3 regions of the Leisingera sp. ABM4_103 genome follow, and region 3 is predicted to be linked to each of the others. Evidence: riboswitches for the same ligand, from Rfam matches in the RefSeq annotation. Region 3 holds a riboswitch; each other region holds the start of a gene.

Region 1 (7,427 bases), 390 kb from region 3:
TCTTTCTTGCGGGCGGTGGAGAGGGCGACCTGGAATACCGGGCAGCCGGTCGTGCTGAGCGGTGAGGCGCTGCCGTCGGTGCCTTGAGCGGAAAAGGCGGTGGCGTTGATGACGGCAGCCGGGTTCAGCCCGGGCAGCTTTTCGCGCAGCCAATCGGCGGCGGTGGGGGCCTTGAGGCTGGCGGCAAAGGCGCCATAAGCGGCGTAGCCGCGCGCGCGCAGCTCTTCGATCAGCGCATCCACCGGGGCGGTGTCGGCGGCGGTGAGGTAGGAGCGGTAGAAGCTCACCAGCACCAGCGGTTTGTCCTGCGGCGGCAGGTCGGCCAGCACGCCCTTGGCCGGGTCATAGAAGCCATGCTCGGGGGTGGTTTTGAGGCCGATCACCGGCCCGGCGTAAAGGCCTGCCGCCAGCGACAGCTGGGCCAGCGCGGCCTGAGCCGCGACCGCACCGCCGGCGTCGCACAGGGATTGCAGGCGGCGCAGGGTGGAGACGGGCAGGGTGGACAGCTCGTCGAGCCGCGCATCCTCGCGCCCGTCGGCAGGCAGGATTGCCAGCGCAATGCCCTTGCGGCGGGCGAGGTCCTGCAGGGTGGCAAGGCCATAGGACCAGTAGCTTTCGCCGCCGATAAGGCGGACGAGGACACCTTTGGCGCCCTCCAGCGTCTGTTCCGCGTAGACGTCGACCGACAGCGGGTGCTTGAGCGCCACCAGGTTGGCGAGGCGCAAGCTGGGCAGTTTGCCGTCCGCCCGGTGCCAGCCTGCCGCAAAGGCGCCGAGGTCGCTGTCGGAGAAGGACAGCACCACAAGGTCCGCAGGCGTCTGCCCGAGGTCCTGCGGGGTATCGGTCTCGTCAAGGCCGTGGCTTTCGCGGAAGACGACGTGCATGGGTCAGGCCTTTGTATTCTGGTAAGCAATGGGCGCTCTGAGGGCTGCGCCCGAGCCTGGGAGGGTGCGAATGCGCCCTCCCATTTTGCCGGAGGCAAACCTTTGGTTTGACGGGAGGGTCGGGCGCAGCCCGGCCTGCGGCCGGGCAATGTCATTTGAAATGAAGCGCCAGACCGGCATTGCTTACGCTCCCAGCTCGGCGCGGATGGCCTGTTCGTCGATGTCGTCGTGCTCGGCAATGACCACCAGGGCGGTCTTGCGCGGCTGCGCGCCCCAGGGTTGGTCGTACTGCGCACGCAGGCGCTCGCCCACGGCCTGAACCAGCATCCGCATCGGTTTCCCCTCCACCGCGACATAGCCTTTGACGCGCAGGATGTTGCGCTCGCGGGCGAGTTTCACGATGGCATTCTGCAGCGCTTCCGGGTCGGAGACTTCGCCCATTTCGACAACGATGCTTTCAAAATCGTCATGCTCGTGGTCGTGGTGGCCGTCGTGGTGGCTGGGGCGGGCCTCCAGATCGTCCTCGGCAGCGGCGCCCAGGCCCAGGATGATGCGCGGGTCGATGACGCCTTCGCTCATCGGCAGGATCGGCAGCTTGCGGGGCGCTTCGGCCTCGATCACGGCGCGGGCCTTCTCGACACCCTCGTCGCCGGCCAGGTCAGCCTTGGACAAGAGAACGATGTCGGCGCAGGAAATCTGGTCCTCGAACACCTCGGACAGCGGGGTTTCGTGGTCGATGCTGTCATCGGCCTCGCGCTGGGCCTGAACCGCGTCCAGGTCGGGGGCGAACTGGCCCTTGGCAACCGCCTCGGCATCGGCCAGCGCAATCACGCCGTCAACGGTGATGCGGGAGCGGATCGCGGGCCAGTCGAAAGCCTTCAGGAGCGGTTTCGGCAGGGCCAGGCCGGAGGTTTCGATCACGATGTGATCCGGCTTTTCCGGCAGGTCCATCAGCTGTTCGATGGTGGGAATGAAGTCATCCGCGACGGTGCAGCAGATGCAGCCATTGGCCAGCTCCATGATGTTTTCCGCCGGGCAGTTCTCATCGGCGCAGGACTTCAGGATGTCGCCGTCCACGCCGGCGGTGCCGAACTCGTTCACCACCACGGCCAGGCGCTTGCCCTGCGGGTTCTGCATCAGGTGGCGGATCAGGGTGGTTTTCCCCGCGCCCAGGAAGCCGGTGATGACGGTGACGGGGATCTTGTTGAGGTCGCTCATGATTACTCCTCGGAGAAGAACTTGGCCGGCGGGATGCGGGCAACGGATTGCTTGCGGAAGGTCTGCGGGCGTTCGCGCCAGGGCACGACGCCGTCGGCTGTTGCGGCGTAGGCTGCAGCGCCTTCCAGGATTTCGGGGACGTGCTGGTCCGGGTCGAGGTCGCCGTAGACATAGGTCCAGCGCTCTGTGCCGCCGACCAGTGCAACGGCGCAGCCGCGCTTGCAGGAGGACAGGCATTCAACACCGCGCAGGCGGACGCCTTCGGGCATTCCGGCCTCTTCCAATGCGGCGTGCAGGATGGCGCCGGGGCGGGCGGCCTCGGGGTCGGCGCCCTCGCGGCGGCAGGTGAGGCAAACGGTCAGCGTGACCGGTTTTGGGGTGCTGGCAGTCTTGCCTGCCATATCGTCAGCCATCGGCGCGTCTCCTGTCGCGGCAGGCGTGCGGGAAGGCCGAAAGGGGGCTGCAGCGTGCCAGCCCCTCAACCGGTCGCGGAACACCCCGCCCGCCCGTTGTTATCTCTCTCGCTGGCAGGTCTCCCGGCTTGCGGATGCCAAGGCGTTTTGCCTTGCCGGCCATCCTGCCTTCCCGGGGGTCTCTCCCAGTGGCATGGCGGCCTCATCCGGTCACGGTCGCGGGGGCGGCTGTGCTTCGGCAATCCAAAGAAATTTGGCGGCCTTCACATTCCCTCTTCGCCTGCTTTCGCAGGAACCAGCGAAACCCCCTTGCGCTATCGCGCCCTTCTTTGTCAAGACATGGGGTCAAACAGCTGGAGAGCCCCCATGAGCGAAAAGTCTGAAACCGGCATCTCAGAGGAAGAAGCCGCCCGTCACGCGTCGAAAATGGCCAAGAAGAAGGCCGCGCGCGACCGGATGATGAAGACCAAGGACGGCGAGAAGGGCCTGATCATCGTTCACACCGGGCCGGGCAAGGGAAAATCCTCGTCGGGGTTCGGCATGATCATGCGCTGCATCGCCCATAAGATGCCCTGCGCCGTGGTGCAGTTCATCAAGGGCGCCTGGCAGACCGGCGAGCGGACGCTGATCGAGGAGAACTTCAGCGACCTGTGCCAGTTCTATGCGATGGGCGAGGGGTTCACCTGGGAGACCCAGGACAAGGCGCGCGACATCGCCGCCGCGCAGAAGGGCTGGGAGAAGGCCAAGGAGATGATCCTGGATGAGCGCAACACCATGGTGCTGCTCGACGAGATCAACATCGCGCTGCGCTATGAGTATCTGGACCTGGAGGAGGTGCTGGAGTTCCTGGTGGAGCACAAGCCGCCGATGACGCATGTGGTGCTGACGGGGCGCAACGCCAAGGAAGAGCTGATCGAGATCGCCGATCTGGTGACCGAGATGGGCCAGATCAAGCACCCGTTCCGCGCCGGGGTGAAGGCGCAAAAGGGCGTCGAGTTTTAAGCTGAGGGCGTAGCCTGCCTGGGTAGGCGCGAATGCGCCTGCCGGGGGGCAGGCAGGCGCAGCCCGGCGGTGCCGCCGGGCAAAACACTTTTATGCGGCGAGCTGTGCAGCCTTGCCTTGGATGTAGGTATCCACCGCCGCGCGCTGGGTTTCATCCAGCCGCAGGCCCAGCTTGGTGCGCCGCCACAGGTAATCGTCGCCCGCGCGCACCCATTCGCGGGCAATCGCCCAGTCGAGCTCCCGCGCGGTGATGGTGGCGCCAAAGTCCTGGCCCAGATCACCGGCAGTTTTGGCGTCGCCCAGCACCTCCCAGGCCTCGGTGCCATAGGCGCGGATCATCCGGCCCGCCCAGTAGGGTGTCAGGAACGGATAGTCCGCGGCCAGTTTGGATGTCAGCTTTGCCACATCCGCCACCGGGAAATCGCCGCCGGGCAGGGCCACGCCTGCGGTCCAGTCGGCGGGCAGCTGCGGGAACACCTCGCCGATCTTGGCCAGAGCCGCCTCGGCCAGTTTGCGGTAGGTGGTGATCTTGCCGCCGAAGACGTTGAGCAGCGGCGCCTGCGCCTGGTCCAGCGTCAGCACGTATTCGCGGGTGGCCGCGGTGGCTGAGCTGGCGCCGTCGTCATAAAGCGGGCGCACGCCGGAGTAGGTCCAGACGATATCGTCGCGCGTCACCGGCTTCTCGAAGTATTCGGAGGCAAAGGCCGCCAGATAATCCTGCTCGGCTTCGGTGCAGACCGGTGCGGTGTCCGGGTCCGGGTGGTCGGCGTCGGTGGTGCCGATCAGGGTGAAATCCTGCTCGTAAGGAATGGCAAAGATGATCCGCCCGTCGGTGCCCTGGAAGAAATAGCAGCGGCCGTGGTCGAACAGTTTCGGCACCACGATATGGCTGCCGCGCACCAGGCGGATGTTCTCGCGGCTGTTCTGGCCCAGCTTCTGGTGCAGCACGTCAGCGACCCAAGGGCCGCCTGCGTTGACCAGCATCCTGGCGCGGTGCTCCTGCTCCGCGCCGGTGGCGTGGTCCTTGGTGCGGATCAGCCAGTGATCGGCCTTGCGGTCCGCGGACAGCACTTCGGTCCGGGTCAGGATGCTGGCGCCGCGGGCCATGGCGTCGCGCGCGTTCAGCATCACCAGGCGGGCGTCCTCAATCCAGCAGTCGGAGTACTCGAACGCGGTTTTGAATTTGCCTTTCAGGGGGCGGCCCGCCGGGTCGCTTGTCAGGTCCAGCTTGGCGGTGCCGGGCAGGATGCCGCGTTTGCCAAGGCTGTCGTACATGAAGAGGCCCAGCCGGATCAGCCAGGCCGGGCGGCGGCCCTTCATCCACGGCATGAAGGTGGTCAGCAGCTTGGATGTGGGTGTCTCGCTGTCAAACCGCATGTCCTTGTGAAAGGGCAGCACAAAGCGCATCGGCCAGGAAATGTGCGGCATGGCTTTCAGCAGCACCTCGCGTTCGATCAGCGCCTCGCGGACCAGCCGGAACTCAAAGTATTCCAGATAACGCAGGCCGCCGTGGAACAATTTGGTCGAGGCGGAGGAGGTGGCGGAGGCAAGATCGTTCATCTCTGCCAGCGTCACCGACAGGCCGCGGCCTGCCGCATCGCGGGCGATGCCGCAGCCATTGATGCCGCCGCCGATGATGAAAAGGTCCGTTACAGGGGTGTCAGTCATTTTCGCTGCTTTCGTTTTGTCCTGCGGTCAGGATGCGGGTTCCGGCGGCGCGGGCGGCCTCGGCAAATTCTACGGGCACGGGCCGGTCGGTGATCACCACATCCAGATCGGCCACGTCGCAGATCCGCACCGGGGCGGAGCGGTCGAACTTGCTGCCGTCGCAGACCAGCACCTTTTGCCGTGCGTTCTTGAGGATGGCGCGGGCGACAGAGACTTCGCGGGCGTCGTGGTCCATCACCGCACCGTCGGCATCCAGCGCCGAGGCGCCGATGACGGCAAAATCCACCTTGTAGCGGGAGATGAATTCGACCGCGTCCTCGCCGACGATGGCGCCGTCGCTTTGCCGGACGGTGCCGCCGGCCAGGATCAGCTCCTTGGCCTGTCCGCCCATCATCATGCTGATAATGTTGATATTGTTGGATATCACCGTCAGCCCGCGATGGCCCGACAGAGCGCGGGCCACCTGTTCGGTGGAGGTGCCGATGTTGAGGGTGAGAGAGCAATTGTCGGGGATCAGTTCGGCCGCGGCGGCAGCCATCAATTGCTTGCCGCTTGCGTTCAGCTTGCGCCGGTCGGCGTAATCCTGGCTTGCAGCGGAGCTGAGCCGCACCGCACCGCCATGCACGCGCGACAGCGCGCCCCGGGCCGAAAGGTCGCGCAGGTCTGCCCGCACCGTCTGCAACGAGACGCCAAAGCGCTGGGAGAGGTCCTCGACCTCGACCCGGTCCTGCTGGTTCAGCAGGGCGATGATTTCGTTCTGACGGCCGGAGGCATCCATTTGCTTTCCTTTCGTTGCGATTCTCTAGCGTATTGCGCGCGGAGAGTCACGATGTGTTTTCGTTTTGATTTCGCTGAGCGCCAACACGAAAAGGGCGCGCCGTTGCGGACGCGCCTTCGCAGCCGGGAAGGGACAGGTTCAGGCGAGCGGGATCAGGTGGTTGTCCCAAGCAAGGCCGGCACGGTGCATCGGCTGTTTGCCGGAGGCTGCGACCGCAAATAACTGGCCGGTGCCGGTGCTGGCAGCAAAGCCGCCGGGCGCCGGGGCGAGGCCGCAGACATCCGCCATCCTGTGTTCCTGAACGAGGTCCCCGCTGGCGGTGTCCATCAGCTGCAGCACGCCGCCGCGCGGGGAGGTGACGCCGACCAAGGCACCGTCCGGCGAAAACGCGATGGATCCGCCGTAGCCGTTGAGGTTCAGAACCCGCGGGTCGCCGTCTGCCATCAGCCTTGGGGGGCTTCCTGGCGTGTGGAGGCCAACGATTGGAACCAGCTCCCCCGCGTCCCCCTGCCACTGCATGGCAAACCCCACCGTGCCGTCCGCCCGCATGGCGAGGTGGCGGATCGAGTTCAGATGCAGCTCCTGCGGCAGTTCCATCCGGTCCTGCAGGGCGCCGTCCAGGCTCAGGTAGCTGAGGTTCGGACGCATGTCCGGCAGGTTCAGCTTGGCGCGGCCGCTGTCGGGGTGGGTCTCAATCCCGCCGTTGGCCACAGCCAGCCCCGGCGCGTCCCGGCGCAGCAGCATATCGTGCGGCCCGATGCCGCCGGAGGGGAAGGCGGCGATGCGGCGGTAGCCGCTGGTAGTGTCCCAGACGCCAATCACGCCGCGGGCGTTCTCATAATCGTTTTCGGTGGTGAACAGGCGGCTGCCGTCCGGGGAGAACGCGCCGTGGCCATAGAAGTGATGGCTTGCGGGCGGCTGCAGCCGGGCGATGGCGGCGCCTGAGCGGCAATCGATCACGTCGGCGAAGCGGCCCGGGCGGCGGGCAAAGGCGACGGCCTCAGGCCGGACCGGGTGTGCGGCGGCAGCATGACCGCGGCCGGGCAGGGGATGGCGGAACAGGATTTCACCGTCGCGGGTGAGGCCCGCCAGCAGGAAGGCGCCGCTGGCGTCCCTGCCGGCCGACAGGAAGGCGGGGCTGCCTGCGCTAGCCCAGGTGGCCCGGGGGGCGAGGCCTGCGGCCAGCAGCCCGGCCAGAAATCCGCGGCGGGAGGTCATGCCGTTTTCCCTTTTCCTTAGTCGCCGTCCAGCGCATTGAAGCCGGCCGCGACGCCAAGGGCGGGGCCAAGCTCTTCGCTCATCAGCGTGCGCAGGTCCTTGATCTCCTGTTGCAGTGCCTCGATGCGGATACGGCTGGCGGGGTCTGCGGCACCGGCAAAGACCGGGTCGTCCAGCGCCTCTGCCTTTTTGCGGGCTGTAGAGAAGTGTCCGGTGATTTCTGCCTGCAAACCGCCGTGACCCTCC
Region 2 (7,427 bases), 290 kb from region 3:
TCGCCCGCGGCTGGAGCAGCGAGCATGCGCTTTCGGAGCCGCTGACCGGTGCAATGTTTGATATCCTGGTCGATATCTTTCATGAGCGTCTACTGGTGCATCGGCTGATCACGCCTGAAATGGAGGATCTGTCCGACCATCTGGAGGAGTCGCCCTACTACAGCGATGTCATGCAGGCGCTGTTTGACGAGAGCTATGCGGCTGATCCTGAAGGATTTCGTATCGCGCTGCTGGAGGCGCGTGACTTTCTGGGCGCCTATCTGGCGGCGGCCTGGAGCATGCTGGATGCGGAAACCCTCACCTATGCGGCGGTGGGGGAGGCGCTGCTTGCAGTTGACCGTGCAACAACCGGCGGCGCATTTCAAACGATCATTGAAGGCAACTTCAGGATGCGCGGTGTCGGGCTGTTCGAGGCCGGGCCGCGTGTCTCAGAAGGGGATGAGGACAGCCACGCGCATTCGGTGCGGACACGGGTGCCTGACGAATGATTGCCTATTGTCTGTAATTTCTATCGTTTTTGTGCTACTTTCATCCGCAGGGGGACTTTTCCGAAAAATCGGGTTAGCGCTGATTGCGGCCGCGGAAACGCGAAAAGGTCTTCTAGTGTTGTTCCATAGCCACGGGAGTGTGTACGGTGGCCGAGTTTTTACTGAGTTTTTCCGAAGTGCTGTTATTTGGACGTTTGATCGACGACATCAAGATTGTTCCCAAATTTGCGGGGGCCATTGTTGGCACGGTCAAAAATGAGCAGAACTTGAGAGGTACGGCAGTCAACGGTGAAACACTCGTGCCGGGTGACAAGGTTCTGGTGATGGCTCAGACCAACAAGGGGCAAAACGGCCTCTACAAAGTTGGAGCGGGAGAGAACAACCCATGGGAAGGTCAGCAGCAATTCCCTGTAGGGGCTATTGTCGAAATTGCCCACGGCCCGCGTCAAGGGCTGTGGAGACAAGTCGGCAATTTCAGTGCCGGAGAGCAGGAGTTTTCCCGGGCCGGAAAACGGCAGAAAAAGGGCCGTGGGCGCAATAACCTGTTGGCTGATCAGCTGAGTGAAGATGCCAATCTCGCGCGGATCTACGGATTTTCATACGAGGGCACGTATTTTGAGCTTCCAGAGCCAGTGATCTTCCTGGTGCATGGCGACGGCGAAAGTGCGACAGACAGTAACAAACCCGGGGATCAGGCTGCCCGTGCTCCACTTGATCCTTCCAAGACCGGCGTTGCCTCAGCTGAATACCAGATCGCAAACGATATCCGGGTGTGGGACTATGATAAGGCCGATTACACAATCCGGATGGATGTTATGACCGGTATGCTGGAACAGGTTCTGCTGGATGTCTACTTTGGCGGCGGTGGTCCTGACATAAGCGGTGCCAAGGTGAGCGGCGCCAAGGTCAGCGGTGCAAAGGTGAGCGGAGCTAAAGTCAGCGGTGCGAAGGTCAGTGGTGCCAAGGTAAGCGGTGCCAAGGCCCGCGGTTCCGGCGACTGATTCCGTGTTCGGTAAATGTTTGCACGCTAAAGAGCGTAGGGTCTCCGCGCCTCGGGCGCGAACTTGACCGCCGGTCGGGTCAACGGGGTCAGAACCCTGCCTTCTTCAACCCTTCGACAAAGTGCTGGGTGTCTTCTTCCAGCCGGTCAGGCTGCACCTTGGCCCAGCGTTCCAGCGAAAAGTTGGGATGCGCTTCGCGGTGCCTGTCTGCCATGCTGCGGGCCTGTTCCATCTGGCCCAGCTGCGCATAGCTGGCGGCAAGCATACGCTGGCCCTCTGTCGGGTTGTTCATCTTCGTCAGCGTGCCGATCACCGCATCATATTCCTTGAGATTGTAATAGGCCCCGCCCAGGTGCCAAAGGTACTGGTCCGGAAAATAGGGGTTTAGCCGCATGGCCTGCTGCAGGTTTCCGATTGCGGCTTCGTTATCGCCGGAATGGGCCAGCGCATCGGCATAGTCCGACAGGAGGTCCGCATCGTTGGGGTTCAGCGCCAGAGCACGGCGGTAGGCGCCGAGCGCGGCATCGTGCTCCTTCCGGTACAAATGCACAAAACCAAGCTCGCCAAAGCCGCGGGCGTCGGTCGGATCCAGCTCCACGGCCCGTTGCGCATAAGACAACGCCGTATCCAGCGCGTGCTCGGCATCCTTGGCCCAGGAGTAGCGCCAGTCGATATTCATGGTCCGGGAGATCGCGGCAGAGGCCCGGGCATAGTCCTGGTCGCGGGCGAGGGCGCGCTCATACAGGGTCTGCGCTTCGTGGTTGTCCTGCCTTGTATAGCGGAAGATATACTGCTGCCCGCGCAGGACATACCCGTATGCGGCAAGGTCGGCGGGTGCCGTCTGCGCCATACGCTTGCGTTCCTGCGCCTCAATCAGAACGGCCGTAGAAGCCACGATAGCGTCAGTTACCTCGTCCTGGATGGCAAAGATGTCATCAATATTTCGGTCGTACCGTTCCCCCCAGATGGTGCGGCCGGTCTCCGCGTCGATCAGCTCAATTGCAATCCGGACCCGCGCGGCGGCTCTCCGGACGCTGCCGCGCGCGACGTAGCGCACCCCCAGTTCCCGCGCGGCATCCTGAGGCGGCATGGTGCTGGCTTTGAAAAAGAAGGCTGAGTTGCGGGCAATGACAAAAAGGTTTTTGAACTTGGACAGGTTGAGGATGATGTCCTCGGTCAGCCCGTCGGCAAACCAGCTGTCGGACGGCTCGCCGCCCAGACTGCCAAATGGCAGCACGGCAACCGAAGGGATCCCAGGCGGCGGGCGGTGCGCGGGCCGTGTTTCCGGCCGCCGGGTTGCCGCCATCGTTGCGCCCGCGACTTCGCTGCGGACACAATAGGCCGCGACAGGCTCCGTGATGTTCTTGAGCTGCTGCGGGCCGAGGAACTCGAAGCCAAAGCGCAGCCGGTTGCGGATCTGCTCGTAGACGGACGCACTCACAAAAACCCGGCCCGGTTCGGCGATCTCCTGCAGCCGGGCGGCAATGTTGACGTTGTCGCCATGGATACCTCGGTCATCGACCAGAATTTCGCCCATATGCACACCGGCGCGAAACCGGAGGTGCTGATCGTCCGGCCGTGCACGGTTGTTTATCTCGGCAATACGGTGCAGCTCGACGCCAAACTCCACAGCATGCGTGGCTGTCTCAAACAGCGCCAGAACCCCATCGCCGCGGACCGCCACCACTTGCCCCTCATGTGCCTGGCAAGCCGCTTCCAGCTGTTCCAAGAGGGATTTCAGGGCACTGTAGGTATCGATTTCATCATTGCCCATAAGCCGGGCATAGCCGACGACATCGGCAAACAGCACCGCACCAAGCTGGCGGCGGACTCTTGTTGTCTTTTTTTGGCCGCTCACAAGCTGTCCTCCTCCTGTGAGTGCGGGCTGGGGCCGCTGGTATTCGCGCTCATCCTTCTAGCGGGTTGTCCGGGCCGGGCGGCCAGACCCAGCCAGCGGCTTCTGCGCCGCGGAAACTTACGCGCGGGCCCGCGCCAAGCTCCTGCGCCAGCGCTTTGCGGCTGGCGTCCCATTCCTCGCGCAGGAGGCCGACAGTGACCATGTCAAAGAACCGGCCTTCTGCAAACCATGCGGCCCGCATTCTGCCTTCGGTCGCAAAGCCGGCACGCGCGGTCAGGTGCTTGCTGCGGGTATTGTCGGCACGGTAGTATGATGTAACGCGATTTAGCCCGATCTGCCGGAAGGCAAAGTCCAGAAGCAGCGCCAGGGCGCGTATCCCCACACCCTGCCTGCGCTTGGATTCTTCGATAAACATGGCAATGACGGCATCACGGTTCACCGCTGAGATGCTATCCAGCCCGGTGATACCGCACAGCTCACTGGACTCCGTGGTAAGTGCGAACCAGCACTTATTCGCGTTTGCCTTTGTATCGGACAATAGCTCCCATGACTGCTCCAGCCCCTGTGCGCTGAGCGGCACGCGGTTCGAGCGATCAAAACATGCCATGTCAGCAATGTTCTGAAGCCAGCCTGCGGCTGTGGCGAGGTCCGCTGTTTCAAGCGGCCTGAGCTGAAAACCTGCTGAGTTCCGGTCCGGCATCCGCCGCCCCCTTTCGGTTTGCGGTACGCGCCTTCCCCGGCGCCAAGCCTGGCGGGGAAGACATGGCTTCAGACTTATACCACAATTCCGGCCGGTCTTGGGGCGAAGAGCGGCCGGATGTCAAAGCGGCCGAACGGGGGCACGCCATTGGGTCCGGCCGTCCGCCGAGGTTTGCACGGAAGCTGCTGGTGAAGAAAAACGGAAACAGCCGTCTTTTAGGGTTGCGACTCTGCGATGCTATCAGTAAACCCCGCCGCAGTGGACCGATAGCTCAGCTGGATAGAGTACTTGACTACGAATTAAGGGGTCGGGGGTTCGAATCCTCCTCGGTCCGCCACTTCCCCCTCTTGTCGCGCGACACATAGTTCTGCCATTTGCGACAGAACCTTTCCTTTTGCGTGTCTCCAACTGTCCTGTTCGCGCCTCCTGTTCCGCTAGTGGTCAAGCGTTCCCTGATTTTACCTTCGGAAGACCTCGTGTCGCAGAGAGGGCAATACAGGGTGGGAGCGCAGTTGTTGCCGCTTGAAGCGAACTGGTATCACTCTGGGGACCGGGGCCGCGAGGGTTTTAACGCCGGGTTGCGAGGCGAGATTCTAAACGGGAAGCCTTCTGCAGGTCAGAAGAGCCCCAAATCCTGATCGAACAAGGGGCAAGGAAAACCCAATACCGGCAGAACGTACTGTGCTTTGGACTATCTCTGCCGGGCTCGGGCAATCAACAATCCGGTGGTGGTCTTAGCCTGCCAAACCGGGGCACACGAAAGGAACGCCGTTGGCAACCGGCCACCGTTTGCGCGCATCACTCAGGCTTGCCAGCTGGCCGTTGAAGTCCGGAAACAGTCATCTGCAGTGCCAATCCCGTGACTGAGCAGAAGGCAAGACGCTTGACTCAGAAATTCGGTTTTGCCATTCAACCAGTGTGACCGGTTCCGCAAGTGTTTCAATGCGCAGCGGAAGAAATAGGGAACACGGTGCGGCGTACCCAAAAGGGACCAAATCCGTGACTGCCCCCGCAACTGTGAGCGGTGAGTGACGCTGAAGACGCCACTGGGATCATCCCCGGGAAGGCCAGCCGAACCAGGACCCGCGAGTCAGGAGACCTGCCGGACGCAAGGACCGAGGCCCCGCTTGCGGAGTTTCTGCCCTTTTCCACCGGACGCCGGGGTGAGCGTCTGGCGCGACGGCCGTTCCGGCAACTCCGTGCCAATACTCCCCGTTGTTCATTCCTGATTGCAGGTGCGCCTGCATCGTCGAATGAGGACGAAATGAAACTGAACTATCTGGCCGCAGCACTGGCCGTTTCCCTGCCTGCCGCCGCGTCGGCGCATTTCCAGCTGAATTACACCGAAAGAGCGCTGATCGAGAAGCCCGGTGACGTGCCGATGGGCCTGGTTTTCTGGCATCCCATGTCAAACGGATACGCTATGGACATGGGCGCGCCGGAAGAATTCTTCATGATCCACAAAGGCGAAAAGACCGACCTTTCGGATCGCCTTGAACCCGCCACTTTCAAGGGCGCTGAAAACGAAGCTTCGGCCTACAAGGCGTCCGTCCCGGTGAAACGCTCCGGCGACTATGTCGTGGTGACCGTGCCTTCGCCCTACTACGAGGAAAGCGAAGATATCTATATTCAACAGATCTCAAAAGTCGTGCTGAACCGAAACACTTTGCCGACCGACTGGGATAAGCCGGTTGGTCTGGCCACCGAAATTCTGCCGTTGAACAAGCCTTACAACGTGATCGTCGGATCCACCTTTTCCGGTCAGGTTCTGGCGGGCGGCGCGCCGGTCCCCGGTGCTGAAATCGAGATCGAGTTCATGGCGGCCGAGCCTGACCTCAAAGCGTTTTCGGCCACCGATCCCACCGTGGGTGAGATGCCGGGCGGAGCGATCGTTGCTATCGCGGACCAGAACGGCGTGTTTTCCTTCGGCATCCCGAAAGCAGGCTACTGGGGTTTTGCCGCTCTGGGGTCCGGCCCGGTAACCGAGCACGACGGCAAGGAACTCAGCCAGGATGCTGTGCTGTGGATCCACGCTGAAGAGCTGAAGTGAAAGCAGACCGATGCATATCGTAGACGGCGCTCTGTCAAACCCGGTAGTGATTGGCGGCGCTGTTGCTGCAGCCGGCGGTATCGCCATGGGTCTGCGCAGCCTGCCGCTGGAGCGCATTCCGGCGGCAGGGGTTCTTTCGGCCAGTTTCTTCGTGGCTTCACTGATACATGTCCCGATCGGGCCCAGTTCGGTTCACCTGATCCTGAACGGGCTGGCCGGGCTGGTTCTGGGATGGGCCGCGTTTCCGGCACTGTTTGTCGGGTTGTTGTTGCAGGCGGTGTTCTTTGGCTTTGGCGGGCTGACCGTGCTGGGCGTGAATGCCGTGAATATCGCCTTGCCCGCTGTTCTGGTGGGACTGGCTTTCCGCCCGCTGGTGGCTCGCGGCTCGCCGCTGCACGGCGCGATCTGGGGCGGTATCGGAGGCGGAGCTGCGATAGCGGCAACGACATTGGCCGTAGCCTTCTCGCTAATGCTGTCCGGCGATGAGTTCATTCTAGCCGCCAAGCTTGTCTTCTTCTCGCATATACCTGTGATGGTTATCGAAGCGCTTCTGTCAGGCGCCGCAATCTTCCTGGCCCGGCGGGTGAAACCTGAGCTGTTCTTTGACACGAAAGGCAGCCTGACGTGATCCGGTCCTGTGTTCTGATTCTTGCTCTTCTCGCACCACTGCCGGCATTGGCCCACAATGTGATCTCTGCAGTATTCCCCTCCGGCTCGGATATCGAGGGCGAGGTTGGCTTTTCCAATGGTGCAATGGCTCCGGACTTGCTGATCGAAGTCTTTGACGAAGCTGGGAGCAAGCTGGGTGAAACCAATACGGACTCCGACGGCTTTTTCCTGTTCACACCGTCGGAGCCGGTAACGCATGTGTTTCGCGGCGACCTTGGCGCTGGCCACGTTGCGGAAGTGATCATGGATGCGGCAGAGGTCGCGCAGATCCTGGGTCAAAACCCGCGCAGGCTAATGCCTGCGGCCGGCGGCACAACTGAAGCCCCCTCATCCGCCGCGGCTGCCGGCCTGTCCGGTGAGGCCCGCGCTGAGCTGGCCGCCATGATTTGCAACGAACTGCGCCCGCTCCGGCAGGAACTGACCGCGTTCAAGAACAAGTCGGACTTTCAGTCTATCCTTGGCGGCATCGGCTATATCTTTGGCTTGTTCGGGCTGGGCTTCTACATCGCCGCGCAGCGCAAGATTGGCGGCAGCTCATGACCTATGTTCTGACCGGCGCTGAAAAACCGCTCAGCGGCATCGGCGTTTTCCGCGCCAAGGTCACCACGCTTGATCCTCGGATGCGCATCGTGATGAGCGCGGCTTATGCCGTTGTCGTTGT
Region 3 (7,427 bases):
AATGATTGCGGCGCTGGAACGGCTGCGCGCGCTGCGAGACACTCAACCGCTGCCTGATGAGATGCGCGCGCTTGCTTTCGATGCCGGCCGGGTGCAGGCTCTGTTCTCCAGCCATCCGCCGCTTGATCACCGGATTAGGGCGCTGAAAGCCGCCGCCAGCACTGCCGACGCACCGTCGCGGGGATAAAAAACTGTGCGGCATCTTACCTTAGAGACCGTAGAGGGGCGCCGGGCCGCCAGCCCCCTTGTAGATGAACCTGAATATGACAGACGATCCATACAAGGTGCTTGGGGTTTCCCGGGACGCGACGCAGGCCGAAATCAAGAAAGCCTACCGCAAGCTTGCAAAGTCGCTGCACCCCGACTTGTCGCCTGGCGACAAGGCCAAGGCAGCCGAGTTCCAGCGGGTGGGGGCAGCCTATGACATTCTCGGCGACCCCGAAATGCGGCGCCGGTTTGATGCCGGTGGGATCGATGCCAGCGGGCAGGAACGGCCGCAACGCCAGTTCTATCGCAGGTACGCAGATGCGGACCGCGAAGGCCGCTATCACTCGGCAGGGGGCATTGGTGATTTCGAGGACATCTCTGACCTCTTCGGAGGTATCTTCGGGCGCAAGCACGCCGGCGGCGGCGGAGCCCGCGGCTTTGCAACCCGCGGGGCGGACGTGCTCTATCACCTCGAGGTCGATTTTCTGGATGCCGCGCGCGGGGCCAAACGCACGGTGCCGCTGCCCGATGGCCAGACCATCGAGTTGACGATCCCGGCGGGGGTACGGGACGGCCAGACCCTGCGTTTGCGCGGCAAGGGCCAGCCCGGAGGAGGCAACGGCCCGGCCGGCGATGCCTATGTGGAAATCGGCGTGCGCCCGCACCCGCTGTTCACCCGGGTCGGAAACGATATCGAAGTTGAGCTTCCGGTCACCTTTGACGAGGCGGTTCTTGGCGCACGAGTTGAGGTGCCAACCGTGTCCGGCCCGGTGACTCTGGCAGTGCCCAAGGGCTCCTCCTCCGGACAGCGCCTGCGCCTCAAGGGCAAGGGGATCGCCCCTGCCAAAACCCCGCCCGGCGATCAGTATGTGCGGTTGCGGATTGTGTTGCCGCGCCAGATCACGGGGAGCATGGAAGAGCTCGCACAGCAATGGCGCGATACGGTCCGGCACAACCCGCGCGAAGGATTGGGAAACACATCATGAGTTTGAATGAACGAGAAGTAGTAAAGACCGTGCGCCGCTTGCAGTTGCGGGATCTGCGCCTCTGGGTGCGCAAGGGCTGGGTTAAACCCTCCCCCAGCGTCAACGGTCCGCTATTTGACGAACTCGACATTGCCCGCATCCGGCTGATCTGCGATCTGCGCAAGGACCTAGCACTTCCGTCCAAGTCACTGCCGATGATCCTGACGCTGATCGATCAGATCCACGGCCAGCGCGGTGAGTTGCGCACGATTGCCAACGCCGTTGGCCGCCTGCCGCCGGAAACCCGGCTTGAGATGAGCAAGGCGTTGAGGGAACCGGCTAGGGCTGGGAAACCATGATGAGATGACCGGGCGCCAGACCAAGAGGTGCAACCCCGCTCTAGAAAGCCCGGGAGAAGCTTCGACATATTTTGTCCAAGGAACAGGGCGAACGACAGCCTCACCGGTTTCGGGGAGTTCTCGCAGCCTTTTATCTCCATTCTGCGGCGGTAGTAAATGCAGGTATATTGAACCTACCCGTTGCTGTATGAAATCAAAGCAATTCTAGCCGTTTTCCCATCGCGTCGCCGTTGCTTTAGGCGTTCCTTAGCGAAATCGAGCTTCAGTCGCGCCACCTCCAATTGGCACAAAGCCTTGTCCCGCTGTTCGTGCAGTCTGCGAACGCGAGATCCCGGGTTGCCAAGGGAAGTAACAGTTGGCCGCCTCTGGGAAGGAAACCATAGCCGGGCTTCCCTTACTGCCAACGTCAGTGCTCGGTCGGCATCAAGGTAGCGCTGGAAGGTCAATTTAAGGACACGGCGCCGAACCTTAAGGTCTGCGTGCATGACAACTCCTTAAGCTGCTTCAATCGGTAGCAAATAGTATCAATTTTCTTAGCTCGCTCAAGTTCGTGCAGTAAGCTTTGTGCGCTGTTTTGGGCTAGAACGGCACTTGAACGCCCGCCTAGCGCCACCTTTGACGTACTGCCAGGAAAGACCCCACAAACGTTACGCGGGAGGCGCCGAGAGCGGTAACTTCGTATTTTTATTTTTTGAAGCATTGGGCTTTGTCGGCACTGCCTCCATTTCTGCAAGGCCGCCAATTATTTCAGGCCCAGCACTAATGCAGAAGGGTTCTGTGCCGTCATCGGAAGGCGAACGGCATACGCCGTTCGCCCACCCCTCAAATGCCGATCTTCTTGGTGATACTCAGGACATCTTCAAGTTTGGCGTCGAAAGTGTCATTGGCCATTTGAACATTGCTCCGCTTTGCATGAATGGCCGAATCTCCTGCTGCCATGCAGCGTAAGGTTTTCGGCAATGCAATGGGCCAGCACGCTGCGTGCTTGTAGAAAAACTTCAGCACTTCGGTAATGGGCTCATGCCGCAGGTTCACCGCGCCCGGCGTGAGTTGCCGATCTCCGAGGCAGAGGCCGTTCGCCTAGTCAGGCTTGGACTGGCAGTGAGGCGGGACAATGCGGCCGTTAAGTTTCACACCATCAATGTCCGCTAGAGCCGGATCAAGGACTGCTAACGTGCCTTGCGTCCAACTGTGACGACGGTTTTTGCAGTCAACCAGCTTAAACCATGATCATGACAAGCATTACAATTGCCATACCCATCATCATGAGGTTTTCAGACAAACTCACAAATCCAAGGGGCACATTTGAGTTGCCACCTACGCAAGCACATTTCAACTCTCGTTTGTCGATATACACGGCCTTATAAACGCTGATCGCACCTACAGTGGCGATAAAGAGCGCCGCAGGGGCAGCAAGCCATGTCAACAACATGCCCGTCATCAAAATGCCTGCCCCGGTTTCGACCCACGGGTAGACATAAGCATAAGGCACCCATTTTCGTGCCAGAAGGTCGTAGTTGAGAAACGTCGTGGTGAAGCTCTCAATGTCGCGGAGTTTTTGCATTCCCAAGAGGATCATCGAAACCGATATGAACCACCCAAGCGTTTGCCATGTAATTGCGCCGAGAAAGCCGATCGACAGGATAAGGGCCGTCGCGGCGGCCACAGCGAACAGATAGATTACCGGCTTATAGGTCGTCGCATCCGGGTCATAATTGGTGAGTTTCTGACGCAAATCGTCGTAGCCGCCAACCCTCTCGCCTTCGATCCAGGCCTGAGGCGTGGTGGGGACATCATGCGACTTCTTGAACGCATCAACTTCTGACCGCTCACGGAACAGACGGTCATCGACCTCATAGCCGTGGCGTTCCAGGAGCCACCGTGCCTTTTGTCCCGCTGGACACAGGTGGTTTGGGAGGGCCATGCGGTAAAGAACGGCTGTCTTTCCATTCGCGGCAGTCACGGGGTCTGCCGTCACATCGGCACAGTCGCGAGCGTCTTTGGACATGATGGCTTTCCTTGGTCTCAGGGTTCAGTTCGTGGCGTGCCGGGGGCCGCATCGCCGTTCGCTTCAATGTCTGCGATGTATCGCTTCATTTCTGCTATCTCGCCTCGTTGCGCCTCGATAATCGCATCGGCCAATTCGCGGACGCGCGGGTCGGAAATGTTCGCGCGTTCGCTGGTTAAAATCGCAATGGAATGGTGCGGGATCATCGCCTTCATCCAAGCGATGTCGCCCACGGCGTCTTGCGAGCGCACGAGGTAAAGACCCGCCGTAAAGGCGATCGCGGCCCCTGCGAAAATCGCGATGTTGGCGTTCCGGTTGGCATACATGCCCAGCATGAATGCCAGCATGATCACCGCCATCACTCCGCCCATATAAATCGCCATCCACATCCGCGTCTGGCTGAAGAAAACGTGATCGAGCGCATAGGTGTTGAGGTACATCAGTCCATACATCACAGCCGTCGAGGTGCCGATCATGGCGAAGAACCGGCCATATCCTCCGGATTGTCCGGCATGACTAGCGTGATGCGTATTGCCTGAATCCATTGTAGTGTCGCCGTGACGTGCCATTTTCTATCTCTCAAATGTATCCATATTGGAAATTTAACCAGAATGTCCGCCGAAGGTTCCAAACGAATGAGAAATGGCTGCGTGAAGGGGAGAAGGGAAACAACACTGCATCGGTTTTAGAGACTGGAAGGACAGGTGCGCGGCGTGGCGGGCGTGGTCGAGACCGACTGCTACTGCATGGATATTCTGGCGCAGACGGTAGCGACCCGATCTGCCATCCTAGGCGTAGAGAAGCTGATCCTTGAAAACCATGTAGAGCATTGCATCGAGGCAGCCATTTAGAGCGGCGGCCCCCAAGAGCAGCGGGGCAAGTTCGATGAGTTGATCGGGCTGTTGCAGAAAGCGTCAAAATAGTCCGATCAGTCGAGCGCACTACACAGCCAGAGCATCACTACCAAAGCAATTACCAGCGGCACGTCCATGCCACGGCAGAACCCCGGAAAGTATCCGCAATGACGCGTGTGCGCCAACAATCGCGAGACTGACGAAGCCGGTGGCAGGTCCGGTGTGAACGACCATTTCTATCTCGTCGCCGGTCTGAATCGCGGTCTGGCGAAGCTCAGGAAGTTAAAGGAGACCTTCGCGGCACCTAAAAGACATTGGAAGTTTGGGGTCTTCCTACTCTTTCGCCGCGCCTGGGGTGAATGGCCGATCCCCGAGACCAGTGCCGTTCACCTGGTCGGTCATGGACTGGCAGTGAACGGGATGAATCCGTCCTTCGCCGCGGCTGCTCAATCCTTGCTTCGGTTGCGAGGGAATGGGAAGGCAGTGTTTGCCACCCCTAAGGCTGCTAGAGGGCAACAGTTCTAACCCGCAGGGCCGCTCGCGATACTTCGCAATACCTGGATTCTACGGTTTGTCCGCCTCTGTGCTCCGCGTGGCGAAGTTCTGGACAGAAAGCATTCGAGCGACTTGCGTCAGCAAGCTGCCCCCAAGCACATTTGCCTCAAAACTGACTATGGACTCTTTTGGAAATTTGGCTTCAAAACTGGCATTGAAGCCAAGCTTGCAAGAGACCAAGCGACGTAGGCTTCCAAAAGATCGCTCGATTTAGGACCTGTTCGGCGCATGAGCCTGCCCACACTCACCTTATGCCGGACCTGCCGCGACGCGGATCCAGCCTTTTTGGGGCAGGTCGCCGCGGCGTTGGAGGCTTCGGGAGGAAAGGTAAGGTTGCAGCAGGTGGAATGTATGTCCGGTTGCAAGCGGCCGCAAACCCTAGCTATGCGGCAAAGCGGGAAGACCGCCTATCTGTTCGGGGAAATCACCGCGGGTGACCTGCCGGACATCCTGACCTTCCTGCGGATGTATGAGGTTAGCCCGGATGGCAATTTTGCCGATGCCAGGCCGCTGGGCCGACTGCGGTTTAAGGTGATCGCCCGCATCCCTGCGGATCTGGACTGAACCGCCTGCTGCGGGCAGGACAAAGAGATCCAGCAGTTTTTTTGCCGAGAAATCGGAAATTATCAGGGGTTCCTGCCTTCCGGTTTCCGCCCGTGCATGACGCTGACGTGTTGTAAATTGGCGGAATCATCCTTGACCGGACTCCTCCGCACGGGGCATTACCACATGATACGGTGTCTGATGGTGCCTAAGCATCGGGACTGAAACGGGAATGAGGACGGTGGACCAAATCGCGGCACCGAAGCCTCAACCGCCCCCGCGACTGTGAGCGGCGAGCGGCCTTCCACTAGCCACTGGCGCAAGCCGGGAAGGAGGAAGGCAGCTGCGACCCGCGAGTCAGGAGACCGGCCGTATGGGAACGCAACTTATGCCGTCGGGTGTGACGGTAAGGAGGACGACAAATGACGACCAAGACGCTTAAGGCTTCCGCCGCTGGCACGAGTGTACTTCCGGCACTGTTTGCAGTGGTTCTGGGGCTGGGGATCATCACGCTGACCGGCCATGTTCAGGCATCTGCCCTGCACGACGCCGCGCATGACGTGCGCCACGCAACTGGCTTCCCCTGCCACTAAGGCCATGTTCAGTCGCATTCTGACCAGCGGCCTGTTCGCTGGTGCTGCAGCAGGGCTGATTACCGCCCTGCTGCAGCTGTATTTCGTGCAGCCCGTGCTGCTCCACGCCGAACTCTACGAGGGCGGCGAGCTGGTGCATTTCGGCGCTGATCCCGTAACCGCGCACCCCGACCTGCCCGGCATGTTCGCCGAGCCGATGCGCGATGGCCTGAGCATCATCTTCACCATGCTGACCTACACCGGCTATGCGCTGGTGATGGCAGCACTGATGTCGGTGGCCGAACGTCAGGGCCATGAAATCAACGCGCGCACCGGCATTCTATGGGGCTTGGCGGGTTTCATCACCTTCCACTTCGCGCCTGGTCTAACGTTGGCGCCGGAGGTTCCGGGTGTGGCCGCCGCCGATGTTGACGCGCGCCAGATCTGGTGGGGGGCAACTGTGGCTACCGCCGGCGTTGCCATGTGGTTGATCGCCTATGGCGGCAGCCTGGCGGGCTATGCCGTCGCGGCCCTGCTGCTGCTGGCGCCGCATGTAGTCGGCGCGCCTGAGCCCGAGAGTTTCACCGGCCCGGTTCCGACCGAGATCGGCGCGCTTTTTGCCGCCCGTGCCTTTGGCGTCGGTATGGCCGCTTGGGTGCTTCTGGGCAGCTTCGCCGGATACTTCTGGCAAGCCGAAGGCAAGCGCGCAGAAGCAGCCGCCTGATTCCGCCTCAGCCAGATCCCCACCAGGTTCGCCTGGCGGGGACATTCATTTTTGAGGAAACCGATGTGTCCCGCTCACTCGCTCTATTTGCCATCGGCCTGGTGTTCGGCGGCGGTGCCGGCTTCGTGATCGCAGCCGGCAATGGCGTCACCTTCGATGGCCATGACCATGGCAGCGCTGACCATCACGGCGGCGGCCATGGTGAAATGACCGCCCATGACCATTCCCAAGCTGTCAGCCTAGTGGCAGGCCCGGATGCACCCAGCGTCGCCATCCAGCTGCACAAGGACCCGATGGCCGGCTGGAATTTGCAGGTCACGCCGCAGAACTTCCGCTTTGCACCTCAAAACGCCTCCTCCGCGGACGTGGACGGCGAAGGCCACGCGCATGTCTATGTGAACGGCGAGAAACTCGCTCGGCTCTATGCAAACTGGATGCATATCCCAGCCCTGCCCGAAGGGGCAGAAGTGAAGGTCTCGCTCAACACCAACAGCCACAAGACGCTGCAGGTGGTGGGGGAGCCGTTGGAAGCGAAGACCAGCGTCCCAGCGGGCGGTGATGGCTCCTGACTGCAGCGTTCGCTCGTAGGAATCTCAGCGCGGCCTTACAACAATATCACTGACTGAAAGAGAACTTGTTA

The links. Region 3 has a riboswitch for cobalamin ahead of ACXAED_RS04650 (CbtB domain-containing protein). Riboswitches for the same ligand answer to the same signal wherever they lie in the genome.
Region 1: it holds a riboswitch for cobalamin, as region 3 does, so the genes downstream of both, ACXAED_RS02930 (DUF1636 family protein) here and ACXAED_RS04650 (CbtB domain-containing protein) in region 3, are expected to answer to the same signal.
Region 2: it holds a riboswitch for cobalamin, as region 3 does, so the genes downstream of both, ACXAED_RS06045 (DUF4198 domain-containing protein) here and ACXAED_RS04650 (CbtB domain-containing protein) in region 3, are expected to answer to the same signal.

Annotation. Positions count from the first base shown of each region.
Region 1 is NZ_JBSWTU010000005.1:246,991-254,417, reverse strand. It holds gene cobN (cobaltochelatase subunit CobN) at 1-884, opposite strand, end outside; gene cobW (cobalamin biosynthesis protein CobW) at 1,068-2,102, opposite strand; gene ACXAED_RS02930 (DUF1636 family protein) at 2,105-2,515, opposite strand; cobalamin riboswitch at 2,612-2,830, opposite strand; gene cobO (cob(I)yrinic acid a,c-diamide adenosyltransferase) at 2,882-3,517, shown strand; gene glpD (glycerol-3-phosphate dehydrogenase) at 3,608-5,185, opposite strand; gene ACXAED_RS02915 (DeoR/GlpR family DNA-binding transcription regulator) at 5,178-5,963, opposite strand; gene ACXAED_RS02910 (DUF1513 domain-containing protein) at 6,102-7,181, opposite strand; gene ACXAED_RS02905 (imelysin family protein) at 7,199-7,427, opposite strand, start outside.
Region 2 is NZ_JBSWTU010000005.1:924,584-932,010, reverse strand. It holds gene ACXAED_RS06070 (gluzincin family metallopeptidase) at 1-488, shown strand, start outside; gene ACXAED_RS06065 (hypothetical protein) at 635-1,489, shown strand; gene ACXAED_RS06060 (adenylate/guanylate cyclase domain-containing protein) at 1,578-3,347, opposite strand; gene ACXAED_RS06055 (GNAT family N-acetyltransferase) at 3,397-4,047, opposite strand; tRNA gene ACXAED_RS06050 (tRNA-Arg) at 4,308-4,384, shown strand; cobalamin riboswitch at 4,954-5,168, shown strand; gene ACXAED_RS06045 (DUF4198 domain-containing protein) at 5,312-6,097, shown strand; gene cbiM (cobalt transporter CbiM) at 6,108-6,725, shown strand; gene ACXAED_RS06035 (cobalt ABC transporter permease) at 6,722-7,306, shown strand; gene cbiQ (cobalt ECF transporter T component CbiQ) at 7,303-7,427, shown strand, end outside.
Region 3 is NZ_JBSWTU010000005.1:636,599-644,025, reverse strand. It holds gene htpX (protease HtpX) at 1-187, shown strand, start outside; gene ACXAED_RS04680 (DnaJ C-terminal domain-containing protein) at 264-1,193, shown strand; gene ACXAED_RS04675 (chaperone modulator CbpM) at 1,190-1,531, shown strand; gene ACXAED_RS04670 (MauE/DoxX family redox-associated membrane protein) at 2,751-3,539, opposite strand; gene ACXAED_RS04665 (DUF305 domain-containing protein) at 3,557-4,108, opposite strand; gene ACXAED_RS04660 (metal-sensitive transcriptional regulator) at 4,232-4,390, shown strand; gene ACXAED_RS04655 (DUF1636 domain-containing protein) at 5,177-5,512, shown strand; cobalamin riboswitch at 5,677-5,879, shown strand; gene ACXAED_RS04650 (CbtB domain-containing protein) at 5,914-6,084, shown strand; gene ACXAED_RS04645 (CbtA family protein) at 6,089-6,787, shown strand; gene ACXAED_RS04640 (hypothetical protein) at 6,853-7,356, shown strand.